DNA from 2 places in the Streptomyces sp. NPDC098789 genome. Region 2 is predicted to be linked to the other one. Evidence: riboswitches for the same ligand, from Rfam matches in the RefSeq annotation. Region 2 holds a riboswitch; the other holds the start of a gene.
The links. A riboswitch is a leader RNA that binds a small molecule or an ion and turns the genes downstream of it on or off. The one in region 2 is predicted to bind ZMP and ZTP.
Positions count from the first base shown of each region.

Region 1 (8,400 bases), on a different contig from region 2:
CGGCGTGGAGCTACTGGATCACCACCTGGGTCTCCAACGCGGCGCTGGCCGTGGCCGCGGTCGGCTACCTCACGGTGCTCTTCCCCGCCGTCGGCTCGCACGCGTGGTCGATGTGCCTGGGTGCCCTCGCCGTGCAGTGGCTGCCCGCCCTCGCCAATCTGGCGGGTACCCGCTACGTCGGAGCGGTCCAGCTCGTGGCCACCGTGCTGAAGTTCGCTCCGCTCCTGCTGGTGGCGGTGGGCGGACTCTTCTTCTTCGACCCCGCCAACCTCGGGCCCTTCCGGGGCACCGACCAGAGCGCGATCGGCGCCGTCTCGGCCGCCGCCGCGATCCTGCTCTTCTCCTACCTCGGCGTGGAATCGGCCGCGGTCAGCGCGGGCGAGGTCCGCGACCCGGCCCGCAACGTCGGGCGCGCGACCATCCTGGGCACGCTCGGCGCCGCCACCGTCTACCTGCTGGGGACGGTGGCCGTCTTCGGCCTGGTGGCCCACGACACTCTCGTCTCCTCCGCCGCGCCCTTCACCGACGCCGTGAACGCCATGTTCGGCGGCACCTGGGGCGGCACCCTCGTCGCTTGCGCCGCCGTGGTCTCGATGGTCGGCGCGCTCAACGGCTGGACGCTGCTCAGCGCGCAGACCCCGTACGCGGCGGCGCAGGACGGCCTCTTCCCGAAGGCGTTCGCGCGCAAGAGCCGCGGGGTGCCGGTGGTCGGCGTGGTCGTCACCGTCGTGCTGGCCTCGGCGCTGACCGTCTACAACTACACCTCGGGCACCCAGGGGGTCTTCGAGGTCCTGGTCCTGGTCACCACCTTCACGGCGACCGTGCCCTACCTGCTGTCCACCGCCGCGCAGATCTACTTCCTGGTGTCGGGCCAGGGCGAGCGCGTGGCCCCCGGCAGGCTCGTCCGGGACGGGATCCTGGCCGCCGTGGCCTTCGGCTTCTCGATGTGGCTGGTCGCGGGCTCCGGGTACGAGGCCGTCTACCAGGGCGTGCTCTTCCTCTTCGCGGGCGTGCTCGTCTACGCCGTCATGTCGGCCCGCAAGCAGCGCGCGTCCGACTAGGCCCGCGGGTACGCAGAAGCCCGCGCCGTACCGCCGGCCCGTGTCGCGAACTGCGACGCGGGCGGCCGGTACGGCGCGGGCTTCCGTCCGGATTCTTAGTCCAGGTAGTCGCGCAGCACCTGCGAGCGCGACGGGTGGCGCAGCTTCGACATGGTCTTGGACTCGATCTGGCGGATGCGCTCACGGGTGACCCCGTACACGCGACCGATCTCGTCCAGCGTCTTCGGCTGGCCGTCGTTGAGGCCGTAGCGCATGGAGACCACGCCCGCCTCGCGCTCCGAGAGCGTGCCCAGGATGGACTGGAGCTGCTCCTGGAGGAAGGTGAAGGAGACCGCGTCGGCCGGGACGACCGCCTCGGAGTCCTCGATGAGGTCACCGAACTCGCTGTCGCCCTCCTCACCCAGCGGGGTGTGGAGCGAGATCGGCTCGCGGCCGTACTTCTGGACCTCGATGACCTTCTCGGGGGTCATGTCGAGTTCCTTGCCCAGCTCCTCCGGGGTGGGCTCGCGGCCCAGGTCCTGGAGCATCTGGCGCTGCACGCGGGCGAGCTTGTTGATGATCTCGACCATGTGCACCGGGATGCGGATGGTGCGCGACTGGTCGGCCATGGCGCGGGTGATCGCCTGGCGGATCCACCACGTGGCGTACGTGGAGAACTTGAAGCCCTTGGTGTAGTCGAACTTCTCCACCGCGCGGATCAGACCGACGTTGCCCTCCTGGATCAGGTCCAGGAAGAGCATGCCGCGGCCGGTGTAGCGCTTGGCCAGCGAGACCACGAGACGGAGGTTGGCCTCCAGCAGGTGGTTCTTGGCCCGGCGCCCGTCCTCGACGAGGATCTCCAGCTCGCGCTTGAACGCGGGCTTGTGGTCCTCCTCCTCTTCGAGCTTGTACTCGGAGAAGAGGCCCGCCTCGATGCGCTTGGCGAGCTCGACCTCCTGCTCGGCGTTGAGCAGCGGCACCTTGCCGATCAGCTTGAGGTAGTCCTTGACCGGGTCGGCGGTGGCGCCGGCCACCATGACCGTCTGGGCCGGGGCGTCGTCCTCGTCGTCGTCCGACAGCACGAAGCCCTGGGTGCCCGCCTTCGCGGGGGTGGTCTCCTCCGCCTCGTCGGCGAGGTCCTCCTCGGTCCACTCCTCGCCCTCGGCCGCGGGGGTCTCGCCCTCGTCGCCGTCCTTGGCGCCCTTCTTCGTGGCGGCGGTCTTCTTGGTGGCCGTCGCCTTCTTCGCGGCGGTCTTCTTGACCGTCCGCTTCTTCGGCTCGGCCGCGGCCTCGGCCGCGGCCTCCTCCTCGGTCACGGAGGCCGACGGAGCGGATATCGCCGCCGCGGTGGCGGTGGCCGCGGTCTTGCGCGCGCCGATGGGCCGCGGCGCGGCGGCCTTCTTGGTCACGGTGCGGGCCGGCGCGGCCGCCGCCTTGCGGGCCTTCTTGGCGGGGGCCTTCGCGGCCGGGGCGGCGCTGACGTGCAGCGCGACGCCCTCCTCGTCCAGGACCTGGTTCAGGCTGCGCAGGACCCGCTTCCACTGGTCCACCGGGATGCGGCCGGCCTCGAAGGCCTGGCGCACGTCGTCACCGTTGATGTGACCCTGCTCGCGGCCACGCTCTACGAGCGCGACCAGGGCCTCGGATTCGGCGATCTCCGGAGGGAACGTACGGGACGGGCTGAGCGACACAAGGAGCCTCTCGTTGCGGCAGATATAAGGGCGGGACGGGACATCATCGCGCGAACTCGTGGAACGAGCCCGAGGGGGGTCGTTATTCCGGCGCCGCGCGAGGACACCTGTCGGTTCATCGCATGCCCGAGTCGATTCGTTACGCCATGAATTGAGTGACCTGCGCCACGCTGTGTCCGTGCAACCTTTCGGCCGCGAATCCGTCGGCCCCCTTCATCGTCCCGGTTTGCGGGCCTCGATGAGGAATCGGGCGGTGTTCGCCACGAACGGGCCCTCGCGCTCGATCCGTTCGTGGAGCTCACGGAGCCGGTCCCGGTACTGGTGGACCGTGAAGCCGGGCACCATCCAGATGACCTTCCGCAGGAAGTAGATCACGGCCCCGATGTCGTGGAACTCGGTACGCAGCTTTTCCGACCGCAGGTCGACCACCTCCAGCCCCGCGGCGGCCGCGGCGGCCACCGCGTCGTCGGGGTGTCGGCCGCGCCGGACCTCCTGCGGCTGCGGCCCGAGGAAGTATTCGACGAGCTCGAAGACGCTCGCCGGTCCGACCTGCTGGGAGAAGTAGCGGCCGCCGGGCCGCAGCACGCGGGCGATCTCGTCCCACCAGACGGTCACCGGGTGCCGGCTGCTCACCAGGTCGAAGGCCTCGTCGCCGAAGGGCAGCGGCGGCTCGTCGGAGTCCGAGACCACGACCGCGCCCTTCGGGTGCAGCAGCCGGGTCGCCTTGTCGACGTTCGGCGGCCACGACTCGGTGGCCACCATCAGCGGCGGCAGGGGGCCCGCTCCGGCGAGCACCTCGCCCCCGCCGGTCTGGATGTCCAGGGCGGCCCGTACGCCCGCCAGACGCTCGCCCAGCAGTCTCTGGTAGCCCCAGGAGGGGCGCTGCTCGGTCGCCCGGCCGTCGAGCCAGGAGAATTCCCAGCCGTCCACGGACACGGACTCGGCCTCGGCGACGAGCCGATCGAAATGAGGTGTCATGCCGAGATCGTCCCAGTCGCACCCCTTGTGATCCACTTGATTCTCCGCCTCGTGGCCGACCACGGGCTTCGACTACAGTGGTCGGCGGGCCGTGACTGGCGCTTGGGTGGATCACCACCGGGGAGCGGCCCGACGCAGTGCGGCACCGAGGTGTCCCGCTCCGTCGACTGCCGCGCGCCTGGGCGATCCGCGATCCCGCAGCGACGTTCAGGAGACCCCGTGACGACTGCCCAGACCGTTCCGGCACAGGACCGTACCGCCGAGCTGATGGACGGCACCGCCCTCGCCCGCCGCATCTCGGAGCGCACCGGCGCCCTCGCCGCCGAGCTGACCCGCCGCACCGGCACCGCCCCCTGCCTCGCGACCGTCCTGGTCGGCGAGGACCCCGCGTCCGTGACGTACGTACGGATGAAGCAGAACCGTTGCGCCAAGGCGGGCATCACCTCCCGCCACGTCGAGCTCCCGGCCTCCACCACGACCGAGGAGCTGGTGACCACCCTCACCGCGCTCTCGGTGGACCCCGAGGTCAGCGGCATCCTGTTGCAGCACCCGGTGCCGCACCACATCGACGAGCGCGCCGCCTTCGAGGCCATCGCCCCGGGCAAGGACGTCGACGGCGTCACCATGCACTCCTTCGCCGCCATGGGCTTCGGGCTGCCGGGCTTCGTGTCCTGCACCCCGGGCGGGATCATGCGGCTGCTCGCCGCGTACGAGGTCGACCTGGCCGGCAAGCACGCCGTGGTCGTCGGCCGCAGCGCGATCCTGGGCAAGCCCGCCGGGATGCTGCTGCTCGGGCAGAACGCCACGGTCACCTACTGCCACTCCCGCACCGAGGACCTCCCCTCGATCATCCGCCAGGCGGACGTGCTGGTCGCCGCCGTCGGCAAGGCCGAGTTCATCCGCGGCGAGGACATCAAGCCCGGCGCGGTGGTCCTGGACGCCGGCTACGACGGCAACCGCGGCGACGTGCACTTCGAGTCGGCCGCCGCGCGCGCCTCGCTGATCACCCCGGTCCCCGGCGGCGTCGGCCCGATGACCATCGCCGTCCTGCTGGAGCAGACCGTGCAGGCCGCCGCGGCCCAGGCCGGGCTGAGCCTGGCCGACCTCGGCTGAGCCCACCGGGACCTCCTGCCCACGCCGGAGCCGCACGCACGACGAACGCCCCGGGCCCAACGGTCCGGGGCGTTCCGCATGCCCCCGCGCTGGCCGAAAGGACGATCCGGGACGCCCCGCCGGGGCGGTGCACTGAAATATGTGAACGGATCGATGGATATGCAGAAGCAGGATCGCGCGCCCGAGCCGGACCGGCGGGCGGACGCGCCCGCCACCGGTGCGGGCCGGGGCCGCCACCCCCGCGGCCTGGCCACCCTCGTGCTCGCCGAGCTGTGGGAGCGCTTCAGCCTCTACGGCATGGTCGCCATCCTGGTCCACTTCCTCGCCGCCTCGCGCGGCCACGGCGGCATGGGCCTCCACGAGGGCACCGCCGAGGCCGTCGAAGGCGTCTACATGGCGATGATCTCGCTGCTGGCGCTCCCGGGCGGCTGGATCGCCGACCGCTTCCTCGGCGCCCGCCGCGCCGTCCTGTGGGGCGGCGTCGTCATCATGGCCGGGCACGTCCTGATGGCCGTCCCCGACCCGGCCTTCGTCTGGCCGGGCCTGGTCCTGATCGTCATCGGCACCGGCCTGCTCAAGCCCAACATCTCCGCCCTCGTCGGCCGGCTCTACGCCGCCGACGACGACCAGCGGCGCGACGCGGGCTACTCGATCTTCTACATGGGCATCAACCTCGGCGCGGTCATCGCCCCGCTCGTCGTCGGCTACCTCGGCGAGGAGGTCAACTGGCACCTGGGCTTCGGCGCCGCCGCCGTCGGCATGGCCCTCGGCCTGCTCCAGTACGTCCTCGGCGGCCGCCGCCTCACCGCGCAGCTGCGCGCCGAGCCGGTGGTCCGGCTGACCCCGGCCGAGCGCCGCCGGGTGCGCCGCACCGGCACCTACGGCGTCGTCTTCACCGCCGTCCTGATCGCCCTGCTGGCCGCCGGACACGCGCTGAGCATCGACAACATCACCTTCGTGCTCACCCTCGTCGCCGTCGTCGTCCCGGCCGGCGTGCTCCTCTCGATGTACCGCAGCCCCAAGATCACCCCGGTCGAGCGGATCCGGCTGCGCGCCTACGTCTGGCTCTTCCTGGCCGCCACCCTCTTCTGGCTCGTCTACGACCAGATGGGCAACGAGCTGAACCTGTTCGCCGCCCAGAAGACCGACCTGAGCCTGCTGGGCTGGCACGTGCCGGCGAGCTGGACCCAGTCCCTGCCCAGCCTGTTCGTGATCGCCTTGGCCCCCGTCTTCGCCGCGTTCTGGGTGCGCCGCGGCCGTCACATGGGCACGCCGCTCAAGTTCGGCCTGGCCCTGCTGCTGACCGGCGCCTCCTTCGTGGTCATGTCGGGCGCCGCCGCCATCGCCTCCACCGGGGTGAAGGTCTCCCTGATGTGGCTGGTCGGGGTCTACGTGATCCAGGTCATGGGCGAGATGTGTCTGAGCCCCGTCGGCCTCTCGGTCACCACCAAGCTGGCGCCCCGCGCCTTCACCAACCAGATGATGGGCGTCTGGTTCCTCGCCGCCGCCACCGGCGACGCGATCGGCGCCCAGCTGCCCCGGCTCGACGCGGTGATCGGCCAGAGCCTGAACTTCCTCTGGCAGGGCGCCGCGGTGATCGCCGCCGGCGCGGTCATGGTCTTCTTCGCGGGCCGCCTCAAGGTCCTTACGGGCGAGGCCGCGACCGCCCGGGAAACGGTCGGCGCCGCGGCGTAGGGGGGTGTCCGGCGGGCATGACCCGCGGGGTAATCGACCCGGCGGGCGGCGGACGGGAGAGTGGGGGCACCGGATCCCGGGCCGCCGCACTGCGGCTCGGGAGCCGGCTTCCGGGACCCGTACCCGCCGCACCCCCGACCCCACGGAGGCTGATCCGTCATGTCCGCGACCCCGCTCACCACCCGCGCGCCGCTCACCCCGCTGCGCCGGATCCTGGCCCTGGACGCCGTCGTCACCGGCACCAACGGGCTCGCCTACGCCCTCCTCGCCGGACCGCTGGGACAACTGCTCGGGGTGGAGCGCACCCCGCTGCTGGTGCTCGGCGTCCTGCTGGCCGGGTACGGCGCGGCCGTCGGCCTGCTCGCCGCCCGCGGCCGACCGGCACCGGCCCTGGTGATGGCCGTCATCGAGATCAACTGCGCCTGGGTGGTGCTGAGTCTGCTCTCGCTCGCCCTGTGGTTCGACCCGACGACCGCCGGGCTGGTGTGGATCCCGGCGCAGGCCGCGGTCGTCGCGGCCCTCGCCGTCCTCCAGTGGCTGACGAGGGACTCAAGCACCCAGTGAGCGCAGGTACTTCGCCGTCGCCGGATCGGCCGGCAGCAGGGTCTCGATGGCCAGTTCGGCGACGGTCACGTCCATCGGCGTGTTGAAGGTGGCGATGGTCGAGACGAACGACAGCAGCTGCCCCTCGTGCACGATCCGCAGCGGGAGCGCGAGGGGCGACGCCGCCGGATCGGCGGCATACGTCGGGCCCATGGGATCGGAGTGACCCTCGACGGGGTACGCCGCCACCTCCTCGTACAGCGCGCGCAGCTGCTCCGAACGGGCCAGCGCGACCTGCCGCTCCATCTGGGCCAGCAGGTGTCCCCGCCACTCCGTCAAGTTCTGGATCCGCGGCGCCAGTCCCTCCGGGTGCAAGGTGATCCGCATCGCGTTCAGCGGCGGCGCGAGCAGGTGCTCCGGCAGCCCGTCCAGCAGGACGGCGATGCCCCGGTTGGCCGCGACGACCGTGTACGTACCGTCCACCACCAGCGCCGGATAGGGCTCGTAGGCCGCCAGCAACCGCTCCAGCCCCTCCCGCAGCGCCGCCATCTGCGGTGCGTCCAGGGGGGTGTGCGGGTAGCGCGGCGCGTAACCGGCGGCGAGCAGCAGGGCGTTGCGGTCGCGCACCGGCACGTCGAGCCGCTCGGCGAGCCGGACCACCATCTCCTCGCTCGGCCGGGACCGGCCGGTCTCGACGAAACTGATGTGCCGGGCGGAAGAATCGGCGCGGCCCGCCAGCTCCAGCTGGCTTATGCCTCGCCGCTCCCGCCAGGAGCGGAGCAGGGGTCCCACGGACGTCGTCATACGTGCGACGTTAACCCGGGCGCGCCACCGCACGAACGGTTCGCTCCGGCGTGCGCTGTGCGAACCTTGACTCCACGTCACGGGGACAAAGGAGCCGGCGCATGTCGAGTCAGCCGCTGTCGCAGAAGGAGATCGAGGACCGGTTGCGGGAACTCCCCGGCTGGGCCTTCGAGGATGACCGGATCGTCCGCACCTACCGGCTCGGCACGCACATCGCGGCCAGCGCCCTGGTCGCCCACATCGCCGCCGTCCAGGACGAGTTGAACCACCACTCCGACCTGAGCCTGGGCTACAACACGGTCCGCCTGGCGGTGAACACCCACAGCGCCGGCGACGCCGTGACCGAGACCGACTTCGCGCTCGCCGAGCGCGTACAGGCCCTCGCCCCCGCCCACGGCGCGAGCTGATGCCGCCGCACCCCGCCCACCACCCCGCGAGACCCCTGCTGGACTACGACGCGCAGGCCCGGGACTACGACGCCACCCGCGGCGGAGCCCCGCGCGCCCGGGCCGCCGCCGAAGCGCTCCTCGGCCTGC
Region 1 covers NZ_JBIWAJ010000006.1:188,564-196,963, reverse strand. The annotation lists gene ACIQWR_RS15515 (amino acid permease) at 1-1,061, shown strand, start outside; gene ACIQWR_RS15510 (RNA polymerase sigma factor) at 1,157-2,731, opposite strand; gene ACIQWR_RS15505 (class I SAM-dependent methyltransferase) at 2,945-3,709, opposite strand; ZMP/ZTP riboswitch at 3,791-3,900, shown strand; gene ACIQWR_RS15500 (bifunctional 5,10-methylenetetrahydrofolate dehydrogenase/5,10-methenyltetrahydrofolate cyclohydrolase) at 3,977-4,822, shown strand; gene ACIQWR_RS15495 (peptide MFS transporter) at 4,982-6,517, shown strand; gene ACIQWR_RS15490 (hypothetical protein) at 6,677-7,081, shown strand; gene ACIQWR_RS15485 (helix-turn-helix domain-containing protein) at 7,067-7,864, opposite strand; gene ACIQWR_RS15480 (4a-hydroxytetrahydrobiopterin dehydratase) at 7,966-8,271, shown strand; gene ACIQWR_RS15475 (class I SAM-dependent methyltransferase) at 8,307-8,400, shown strand, end outside.
Region 1: linked by a shared signal. The riboswitch ahead of ACIQWR_RS15500 (bifunctional 5,10-methylenetetrahydrofolate dehydrogenase/5,10-methenyltetrahydrofolate cyclohydrolase) and the one ahead of glyA (serine hydroxymethyltransferase) in region 2 are both predicted to bind ZMP and ZTP.

Region 2 (10,711 bases):
GACGGGGATCGCCGTACCCGTGAGGGTGGAGTAGATCGTGAGCAGGTTGCTGACGCCGGGCTTCTTCTCGGCGTCGAAGCGGATCTCGGCCTCGGTGTCGGTGACCGCGCTCTTGATCTTCTTCTCGGTGGCCTTGGGCTCGTCGAGGAGGTTGATCAGGCCCTTGGGGGTGGACGCGGACTTCGACATCTTGATCGCCGGGTCCTGGAGGTCGTAGATCTTCGCGACCTCCTTGACGATGTGGGCGGCCGGGACGGTGAAGGTCCGGCCGAAGCGCTGGTTGAAGCGCTCGGCCAGGTCGCGGGTCAGCTCGATGTGCTGGCGCTGGTCCTCGCCGACCGGGACCGAGTTCGCCTGGTACAGCAGGATGTCGGCGACCTGCAGGATCGGGTACGTGAACAGGCCGACGGTGGCGTTGTTCGCACCCGACTTGGCGGACTTGTCCTTGAACTGGGTCATCCGGCTGGCCTCGCCGAAGCCGGTGATGCAGTTCATGACCCAGCCGAGCTGCGCGTGCTCGGGCACGTGGCTCTGGACGAAGAGGGTGCAGCGCTCGGGGTCGAGACCGGCGGCGAGCAGCTGGGCGGCGGAGAGCCGCGTATTGGCGCGGAGTTCCTTCGGATCCTGCGGCATGGTGATCGCGTGCAGGTCGACGACCATGTAGAAGGCGTCGTGGGATTCCTGCAGGGCGACGTACTGCCGAATCGCTCCGAGGTAGTTCCCGAGGTGGAACGAACCGGAGGTGGGCTGGATACCGGAGAGCGCGCGGGGACGATCAGAGGCCATGGGCCCATTCTCTCAGGTGCGGGGGCGGTCTTCGGCCCGCGCTGGCCGGAATCCGTCGGCCGGGGCGCGTCCGCGGGGTGCGGGACGGGGCGGGGGCGGGCGTGACCCCGCGTACTCGCGCGTACCCGGTCGGCTTGATCTTGCGCGAATCAAGCGACCGCTTTCCGCCGCCGGTCACCGGGCCCGCCCCACCCCTCCGGGGGCGCCTCAATCCCCCCAGCTACCGCTGGGAGGTACCCGACGATCCAGCCTCGCCGGCGTTTGAGGCGCCCCCGGAGGGCACGACGGCCGCGGACTCCGGACCGGAGCGCCGTAGCCGTCCGTCCCTCCGGGGGCGCCTCAAACGCCGGCGAGGCTGAGGTGGGCCGGCCTCGCCGGCAGGACGCAAGGCACCCACACCCGCCACATCCAGCCCCGCCCGCGATTGAGGCGCCCCCGGAGGACACGACGGGCCGCGGACGGCGCGGACGGACGGACCGGGCCCGGTCAGGACACCGGGAGGCCCGGGGCCGGGAAGTCGGTCATGAGGGAGGTCACCTCGGCGCGGAGGGTGGCCAGGGCCGGCTCGTCACCGGCGGCACCGGCCGCGACCCCCCGCGCGATCCAGTCGGCGACGACCGGCATGTGCTCCGGCCGCAGCCCCCGCGAGGTCAGCGACGGCGTCCCGATCCGCACCCCCGAGGGATCGAAGGGCTTGCGCGGGTCGAACGGCACCGTGTTGTAGTTCACGACGATCCCCGCCCGGTCCAGGGCCTTCGCCGCCACCTTCCCCGGCACCCCCCGCGAGGTCAGGTCCATCAGGATCAGGTGGTTGTCGGTGCCGCCCGACACCAGGTCGAAGCCCCGCTCCAGCAGCGCCGCCGCCAGCGCCTTCGCGTTGGCGACCACCCCGTGCGCGTACGACACGAAGGCCGGCTGCGCCGCCTCGTGCAGGGCCACCGCGATGCCCGCGGTCGTCTGGTTGTGCGGCCCGCCCTGGAGCCCGGGGAAGACCGCCTTGTCGATGGCCTTCGCGTGCTCCTCGCGGCACATCAGCATCGCCCCGCGCGGCCCCCGCAGCGTCTTGTGCGTGGTGGTGGAGACGACGTCGACGTGGGCGACGGGGCTGGGGTGCGCGCCGCCCGCGATCAGGCCCGCGATGTGCGCGACGTCGGCCACCAGCACCGACCCGGCCTCCTTCGCGATCTCGGCGAAGGCCGCGAAGTCGATCGTCCGCGGCAGCGCGGTGCCACCGCAGAAGATGACCTTCGGCCGCTCCTTGAGGGCCAGGTCGCGAACCTCGTCGAAGTCGATCAGGCCGGTGTCCGCGCGGACGCCGTAGCGCACGCCCCGGAACCACGACCCGGTCGCGGAGACGCCCCACCCGTGCGTCAGGTGCCCGCCCATCGGCAGGGCCATGCCCATCACGGTGTCGCCGGGCCGCGCGAAGGCCAGGTAGACGGCCAGGTTGGCCGGGGAGCCGGAGTAGGGCTGGACGTTGGCGTGGTCCACGCCGAAGAGCCCCTTGGCCCGCTCTATGGCGAGGGCCTCGACGCGGTCGATGTTCTGCTGGCCCTCGTAGTACCGGCGGCCCGGGTAGCCCTCGCTGTACTTGTTCTGCAGCACGGTGCCGGACGCTTCGAGGACGGCGGCGGACACGTAGTTCTCACTGGGGATCAGGCGCAGGGTGTCGGCCTGCAACTGCTCTTCCGCCGCGACGAACGACGCGAGTTCGGGGTCGGTCGCGAAAAGGGCGGGGTGGCGGCTCGCGGACATGGCGGCTCCTCCGGGGTCGATGTCAGATCTCGTCCCCGCGAGGCCCAGGCGAGCGGCCCTTGATGCGGTCGTGCGCGCACGACTCCCCCGGAGTTGGTTCTCCGTACGCCAGTCGCCGTGCGTGCCGCTCAGCTTAGCGGCCGCGCCACGTTCGATGTTTCCCCGTCCGCATCGCGAGCGAGATAGACAATGACGCCACCCTCGTCACTGCCCGCACGGACGAAACGGAGACCCCGTGTCGACTCAAGCCCACGCCCAGAGCAATGCCGCCACTGCCGCCGCGATCAGCGCCGCCGACGCGCACAGCGCGCACAACTACCATCCGCTCCCCGTCGTCGTCGCCTCGGCGGAGGGCGCGTGGATGACCGACGTGGAGGGCAAGCGCTACCTCGACATGCTCGCGGGCTACTCGGCCCTCAACTTCGGCCACGGCAACCGGAGGCTGATCGACGCGGCGAAGGCGCAGCTGGAGCGGGTCACGCTCACCTCGCGCGCCTTCTTCCACGACCGCTTCGCCGACTTCTGCGGCGAACTGGCCGCGCTGTGCGGCAAGGAGCTGGTGCTGCCGATGAACACGGGCGCGGAGGCGGTGGAGACCGCCGTGAAGACCGCCCGCAAGTGGGGCTACGAGGTCAAGGGCGTCCCCGACGGCCAGGCCAGGATCGTCGTCGCGTCGAACAACTTCCACGGCCGTACGACGACCATCGTGTCCTTCTCCACCGATCCCGAGGCCCGCGACCACTACGGGCCCTACACGCCCGGTTTCGACATCGTCCCCTACGGCGACCTCGACGCACTCGCCGCGGCCCTCACCGACACCACCGTCGCGGTGCTGCTGGAGCCGATCCAGGGCGAGGCGGGGGTGCTGGTGCCGCCGGCGGGCTACCTGGCGGCCGTACGGGAGCTGACGCGCGAGCGGAACGTGCTGTTCATGGCCGACGAGATCCAGTCGGGGCTCGGGCGGACCGGGAAGACCTTCGCCCTGGAGCACGAGGGGGTCGTGCCGGACCTCTACATCCTGGGCAAGGCGCTCGGCGGCGGGGTGGTGCCGGTGTCGGCGGTGGTCGGCGACCGGGACGTGCTCGGGGTCTTCCGCCCCGGCGAGCACGGCTCCACCTTCGGCGGGAACCCGCTGGCCTGCGCGGTCGCCCTGGAGGTGATCGCGATGCTGCGCACCGGCGAGTACCAGCAGCGCGCCACCGAGCTGGGCGACCACCTGCACCGGGAGCTGGGGCTGCTGGTGGGCGGCGGCGCGGTGACCGCCGTGCGCGGGCGCGGGCTGTGGGCCGGGGTGGACATCGACCCGGCGCTCGGCACGGGCCGGGAGATCTCCGAGAGGCTGATGGAGCGCGGGGTCCTGGTCAAGGACACCCACGGCTCCACCATCCGCATCGCACCGCCGCTGGTCATCAGCAAGGAGGACCTGGACTGGGGCCTCGACCAGCTGCGCGCCGTGCTCGGCGCCTGACCGGTCGGGCTAGAGGATCACGTGGGGCAGGAAGCGGGCGTACTCGTCCGTGACCGGCCCCGCGGATTCGCGGATGCCGAGCCCCGCGGCCTCGTCCTCGACGACCCACGCGCCGAGCACCACCCGGTTGCCGTCGAAGTCGGGCAGCGGGGCGAGGCCCTGGAAGCACACCCGCCCGTCATCCGCGTCGTCCCCGCCCGGCTCGGCGGGGGGCTCGTACGGGGGCGCGCCGGCGGGGTGCAGGGTGACCCCGGCGCCCTCGCGGCCCAGCAGCGGCTTCACGGCGTACCCCGTGGTGTGCGCGAGCTCGCGCGGGCCGTCGAGGTAGGCGGGGAGCAGGTTCGGGTGGTCCGGGTACAGCTCCCACAGGACCGCCAGCAGGGCCTTGTTGGACAGCAGCATCTTCCAGAGCGGTTCGATCCACAGGGTGGAGCCGCTGGCTCCGCCGAGGTCGATGGTGTCCAGCACCTGCGGGCCGAAGTCGTCCTCGGCCAGCCACTCCCACGGGTAGAGCTTGAAGCAGCTGCGGATGAAGCGGAGCTTCTCGTCGACGAACCGGCCCGAGAGCCGGTCCCAGCCGATCTGCTCGACCGGCAGCGCCTCGGTCGCCAGCCCGGCCTGCTCGGCGGTCTCCCGGAGGTAGGCGACGGTCATCAGATCCTCGCCGAGCTCGTCCGCCTCGGAGTGCGCGAAGTGCACGGGCCCGGGCGGCAGCAGCGGGGCCTGGCGGCGCCAGGCCTCGACGAGCCGCTCGTGCAGCGAGTTCCACTGGTCGGCGCCGGGGAAGCGCTCCTCCATCCAGAACCACTGCGGACCGGCCGCCTCCACGAGGGAGGTCGGGGTGTCCGCGTTGTACTCCAGCATCTTGGCCGGGCCGCCCGCGCCGTCGTAGCGCAGGTCGAAACGGCCGTAGAGGAAGGGCTGTTCGGCGCGCCGCCGCCAGGACTCGCCGATCAGCGCGGCGAGGCGCGGGTCGGTGATGCCGAGGTCGGCGAACCGGTCGTGCTCCACGATGTGCGCGGCCGCGGCCAGGCACATGGCGTGCAGCTCCTCGACGACGTCTTCGAGCGCCTCGACCTCGGGGAGCGTGAAGGAGTAGTACGCGCTCTCGTCCCAGTAGGGGCGCAGGGAGTCGTCGGGGTAGCGGGTGAGCGGGTAGACCAGCCCCTGCTCCTCGACGGTCCGCTGCCAGTCGGGGCGGGGCTCGATGGTGTGGCGGCGCACGCTCAGCCGCCGCTGCTCTTGGAGCCGCTCTTGGAACCGCCGCCGATGCCGCCGCGGCTGACCGCCGACTTGTCGAAGCTGCCGCCGGTGACCTTGCCGCTGCTGCCGGTGGTGCCGCCGTAGTAGTAGGTGCCGCGGCCGCCGCTGCGGCACTCCTTGCTGTCCAGCTTGTCCAGCGAGGTCTTCGACACGCACCGCTTGTCGGGCTGGTCGCTGGAACCGCAGGCGACGAGGGAGGCGGCGAGCAGTCCCACGCCGCCGAGGGCGACCGCGCCGGAGCGCATCCGCCGTCGCGTCGTACCGCTGCTGATGTCCATGGACGGGCTCCCCCTGCCGGCAGTGTTGGCCGCCACCCTAGTGCGACGCGCCCACCGATGGAATCCGGCCATTCATGGTCATGATCCTTCAGGCCGGTCCGTTGACCCAGCTCCAGCCGCGCAGACCCGGGTCGGCGAGGGCGCGCCCGAAGAGGGCGTGCGCGCACGCGTCGGTGGTCCCGGGCGGCGGGGTCAGCACCAGGGACACCGTCCCGTCGGGGTACCGGGGCGCGTACCCCCAGTCCGGCGGGAGTAAGGAGATCAGCCGCACGGCCGCCAGCTCGGGCGCCGCCCCCTCGGGGCCGCGACCGTCGGGGGCGACGACGAGGTGGTAGGTGGTGGGCATCTCGGGCTCCTTGCAGGTCAACGGGGGGCCGGTGCGAGGAACGGCAGGCCGAGGTCAGCATTGCCCAGCACGCTCTCCACCGCGAGGAGGACACCGGCCGTTCCGGTCGCCACGTCGGCGGACAGGCGCAGGGTGTGGTCGCCGAAGAAGGCCAGGTGGCCGTCGCAGCGCACGGCGTGCCAGCCGAGGGCGTCCAGGTGGCGCAGGACGGCCCGGTCGGTGGCCGCGGACGCGTCGTGCAGGTGGCGCAGTGCCAGCAGGGCGCCGGCGCGGCCGTGGAAGAGGCCGGCGTTCAGCATGAAGGACGGGCCGGCCTGCTCCCGCAGCGCGTCCCGCGCCCGGAGGAACTCCGGCTCGGGCAGGTGGCGCGCCGCCTCGTGGAGCACCATGCCCAGTCCGGCGCCGCCGAAGGCCAGGAACGGCACCTTCCAGGCGGCGTCCTCGGACCCGGCGGGGTCGCTGTCCTCGGACCAGCCCACCTCGGCGAGGTCGTGCCGCAGCAACTCCCCCGCCACGTGGCGGTACTTGGGGTCGCCCGTGGCCTCGTACAGGCGGAGCAGGAACAGCGCCCCGCCCGCCGCGCCGTGCAGCAGGCCGGGCCGGCGGCGGCCCGCGCCCCCGCCCGGCGCCTGGTCGGCGATGAGCGCGGCGGTCCGCGCGGCCCCCTCGGCGTCCCCGAAGTGCAGCTGGGTCAGGCCGATTCCGGCGAGCCCGCCGAAGAGGCCGTGGTCGAGGTCGTCCAGCCCGGTCGCGCGCACCCGCTCCATGACGGCGGCGGCCTCCTCGGCCCGACCGAGCCGGTCCAGGGCGTACGCGACGCCGCTCAGCCCGTCGTAGAAGCCGGGCCGCATGTCGGTGGCGCGCTCCACGGCGTCGGTCAGCCAGGCCACGTGCTCCTCGGCGGGCGCGTGGCCCAGCTCGGCGAGCGTCCACAGCACCCCGGCCGCGCCGAAGGCGAAGGTGGCGCCGCCGCCGGGCACGGAGAACTGCTCCACGTCGCCCGGGAAGAGCCGGTCCGCGCGCTGCGGGGTGGCGCTGGCCAGCAGGTCGTCGGTGAGGGTGCGCCGCAGCGCGGGCCAGTCGGCGCGGGTGGGCGCGGTCCACAGGGGTTCGGGGTCGACCTCGGCCGGCTGGCCGGGGTGCGGGTCCGGGCCGAGGTCCGCGCGGATCCGGTCGGCGAAGTCGGCGGGCACCGGGAAGTTCTCGGTGACCAGGCCGATCAGCTGGTCCACCTTGGCCGCGGACCAGGTGGCCATGACGGTGAGCGGCAGGAAGACGCCGAGCCGGATGCAGGCGAGGGCGTACCGGTCGACGGCCGTGCCCCGGTACCCGGTGGGGGCGCGGAAGCCGGGGGCGCCGATGGCCTGCGCGGACTCGGAGTCGACCGGGGTCGCGGTCTCCAGGTCGATGAAGGCGATGGTGTCGTCGGGCCGGACCAGGATGTTGTTGGGGTGGAGGTCGCCGAAGACGACGCCCTTGGCGTGCATGGCCTCGACGCCCCGCTCGACCTGCTCGACGATCTTCAGCGCCCAGGCCGTGTACGCGGCGTACGCGCCCTGCGCGCGGTCGTCGTTGACCAGCGGGTTGCGGCTGAGGAGCTCCCGGGCGAGCGGCTTGCCGTCCACGTACGCCCGGGCCAGGAACCAGTGCTCGTGGCCCTTGCGGTAGTCCACCACCGGGGGGATGCAGTCCAGACCGGCGAGCTGCTCCAGGGCCCAGTGCTCGTGCTCCAGCCGGGCCACGGCGTCGCAGCCGTCCTCGTCGAGCCCGGCCAGCGGGCGGGCCTCCTTGAGCAGGACGGCGCTGCCGTCACGGGTGTCGGTGGCCTGGTAGACGCCGCCGCCGTTGGAGAAGTGGAGGGCCCTGGTGGCCCGGAAGGGGAAGTCCTGGAGGGTGGCGGCGTTGCGGGCGGCGAGGGCGTCGTGGAGCACGCCCGGCAGCTCCACCCAGGCCGGGGGCCGGAAGGAGGGGCCGCGCACGTCGGGCACCAGACGGCCTTCGGGGTCCTCGACGCAGTGCACGAGCTCGCCGTTCTCCGAGCGGCCCAGGCGGGCGACGAAGCCGCCGTAGCGCACGTACAGCGGGCCGGAGCGCCAGCGCAGGTCGCTGAGGATGGTGGGGCCCGACTCGCCGTCGAGGAGGTCCCCGAGCCCGGTGAGGATCCGCTCCAACTGGGGCTCGTCGACCGGGTAGACGGTGAAGAACTTGCCGCTGCTGCCGCGGTCCCCGTACTTGCTGTTGCGCTGCTTGAGGATGCCGGCGCTGCGGATGAACTTGAAGGTGACCCGCTCCGCCACGCAGAAGTCCCAGACGAGATCGAGGATCCGGTCGGCGTTCTCCAGGGTGGCCGACACGTGGATCTTCCAACCCTGGCCGGGCAGCACGGTGGCGGGCGGGGTCATCAGCAGCCAGTGCGTGTTGTCGGTGCGGGTCCAGCCCTCGGGAAGGGGGCCGGTCACCGCCGGGAACGCGCTGGCGTCCGCGGCGGCGGTGGCCGGTACGTCGTAGAACGGATTGCCGGGCTGGCAGTAGGTCATGTAGCGAAGGTCCATGGTGCGCTCCGTTCGTGACGGGGGGGGCGGGAAGAGGGCTGGGGTCGAGGCTGGTGCTGGTGCTGGTGCTGGTGCTGCTGGCGGGGAGTTACCGACGCCAGATCGGGGCGACGTACTTCTCGTACAGCCACTCGCCCAGCGGCAGGCTGCCGAGGTCGACGCGGGCGGCTCCGGTGCGGTCGGCGGGGAGCCGGTCGACCGTCAGCGGGAGCGTGGTGACGGGCAGTTCCAGCGGGGTGGCGGACACCGGCAGGAAGGCCGACAGGGGCGCGGTGGTCTCGGTGCGGGTCAGCGCGGCGACGTGCGCGGTGCCGGTCTGCTCGCGGGTCATCAGTCCGGCCCGGTAGAGGCGGACCGTGGCGTCCGGACGGATCGCGGAGAGGTCGGCGCTGCTCGGCAGGACCAGCGTGACGCGGCCCCGGTCCTGGGCGACGTACCCGGCGGAGACGGTGTGCGCCACGGTGACGAAGACCAGCGCGGCGCCGGCCGCGCCGGTGAGCAGCAGGCCCGCGGCGACCGTGCGCCACAGCGGCGCCCCGGCGGTGCGGCCCTCGGCGGCGAGGCGGGTGAAGCCGAGGCCGAGGCGGTAGACGAGGTAGCAGACGGCCATCAGGACGGTGGCGGTGCCGACGGCGCCGAGCCGCTGGAGCAGCTCCGACCAGAGGGTCAGGGCGCCCGCGACCACGTACAGGGGGAAGGCCATGCAGGCCAGTCCGAAGGCCACCGCCCAGGGCCGGTCGCCCAGTTCGCGGGCGTAGCCGCGGCCGCCGAAGAGGATCCTGGCGAGGAAGCGGCGGGCGTCGGTCATGGCCCGGTCGCGCAGGTGCGGCACGTCCAGGTGGCTCATGAGCGCGATGTAGCCGTCGAGCTTCACGAAGGGCAACAGGTTGACGACGCCGCTGGTGTAGGTGGCGACGGCGAAGACGAGGACGGCGTCGCGCAGGTCGGAGGGGCCGAGCAGCAGCGCGGTCAGCGCGGCGGCGCCGGCGATCACGCTCTGGGTGGCGATGCCCGCCAGGGCGACCCGGACGCGCTGCTCCTTGCGGGAGAGCCGCCAGCCGTCGGAGACGTCGCAGAAGAAGGCGGGCGACATGTAGAAGAGCATGAAGCCCATCCGGCTGGGCCGGCCGCCGTAGTAGGTGAGGACCGCGCCGTGGCCGACCTCGTGGACGGCGGTGGTGGCGAGCACTCCGATCATCACGCCGAAGTAGGCGGAGACGGGGAGCGGCCGGCCCAGGGCCGCGTCGACCTCGGGCGTCAGCAGCGCCAGGGCGAGTACGCCGCCCAGGACGAACAGGGTGGCGATCGTGGCCGAGGCGCGTCCGGCGAGCAGTCGGATGACCGGTGCGAGGCGGGCCAGCAGCCGCTCGGGGCGCAGGATCGTGAACTGGAGGGTCATCGGCGGGACGAACCGGAACCAGCTGCTGCGGCGCTCCACGGGCGTGCCGTCGTCGAGGACCTTGCTCTCGGCGAGCTTGTCCACGGCGAGGCCGACGTGGTGCGCGGTCCACGGCGGGCCGAGGACCTCGGCGAGGCCGGCGTGGTCGAGGGAGCCGTCCATCGCCCGCACCAGGCGCGCCAGATCGGGCTGGAGCCGGAAGTGCTGGTGTTCGCCGCGCTGGAGGACCCAGGGGGCGCCGGTCTCGACGGGCTCGTGGATCTCCACGTTCGCGGCGACGCGCGGGCGCTCCAGGAGCGCGGGGTCACGGTCCGCGGCGGCGGCCTGCTCGGCCGGTGCCTTCCGGATCAGCGTCTTGGGGGACATGTCTGGATCACGCCTTAGATGACGTCGCGGGAGAGCAGCGACTGGCGGGCGGCCACCGCGGCGGCGGCGAGCCAACCGGCGAGGACCAGGAGCGCGAGCGGTACGGAGAGCAGCTCGGGCTTGCCGTCGAGGTAGACGGAGCTCATCGCGATGGTGGGCAGGTACGCGGCCACCTCCGGGACGATCTGCTGGAGGCCCGGTTCGACGAGGAGGGTCAGCCCGATCACGGTGACGACGGTGGCGAGCTGGTTGCGGATGATCCAGCCGAGGAGCACGCCCCAGGGCGCGGCGATCACGTTCACGGCGACCACGCCGAGGACGATCCGGGTGGTGTGTCCGGTCCAGTCGCCGTCGTAGCCGAAGTAGCCCGGCAGCGTGAAGGCGCACAGGAGGGCGAGGCCCGCGGCGAGGAGGCCGTTCAGGAGGCCGACCGCGGTGGCGACGAGGGCCTTGGCGGACAGCAGCCGCAGCCGTCCGCCGCTGAGCAGCACCGAACGG
Region 2 covers NZ_JBIWAJ010000011.1:107,318-118,028, forward strand. The annotation lists gene trpS (tryptophan--tRNA ligase) at 1-786, opposite strand, end outside; gene glyA (serine hydroxymethyltransferase) at 1,273-2,541, opposite strand; ZMP/ZTP riboswitch at 2,577-2,667, opposite strand; gene rocD (ornithine--oxo-acid transaminase) at 2,777-4,009, shown strand; gene ACIQWR_RS22490 (glutathionylspermidine synthase family protein) at 4,019-5,233, opposite strand; gene ACIQWR_RS22495 (hypothetical protein) at 5,236-5,550, opposite strand; gene ACIQWR_RS22500 (hypothetical protein) at 5,639-5,896, opposite strand; gene lanKC (class III lanthionine synthetase LanKC) at 5,914-8,448, opposite strand; gene mpaP (daptide biosynthesis intramembrane metalloprotease) at 8,537-10,213, opposite strand; gene ACIQWR_RS22515 (ABC transporter permease) at 10,228-10,711, opposite strand, start outside.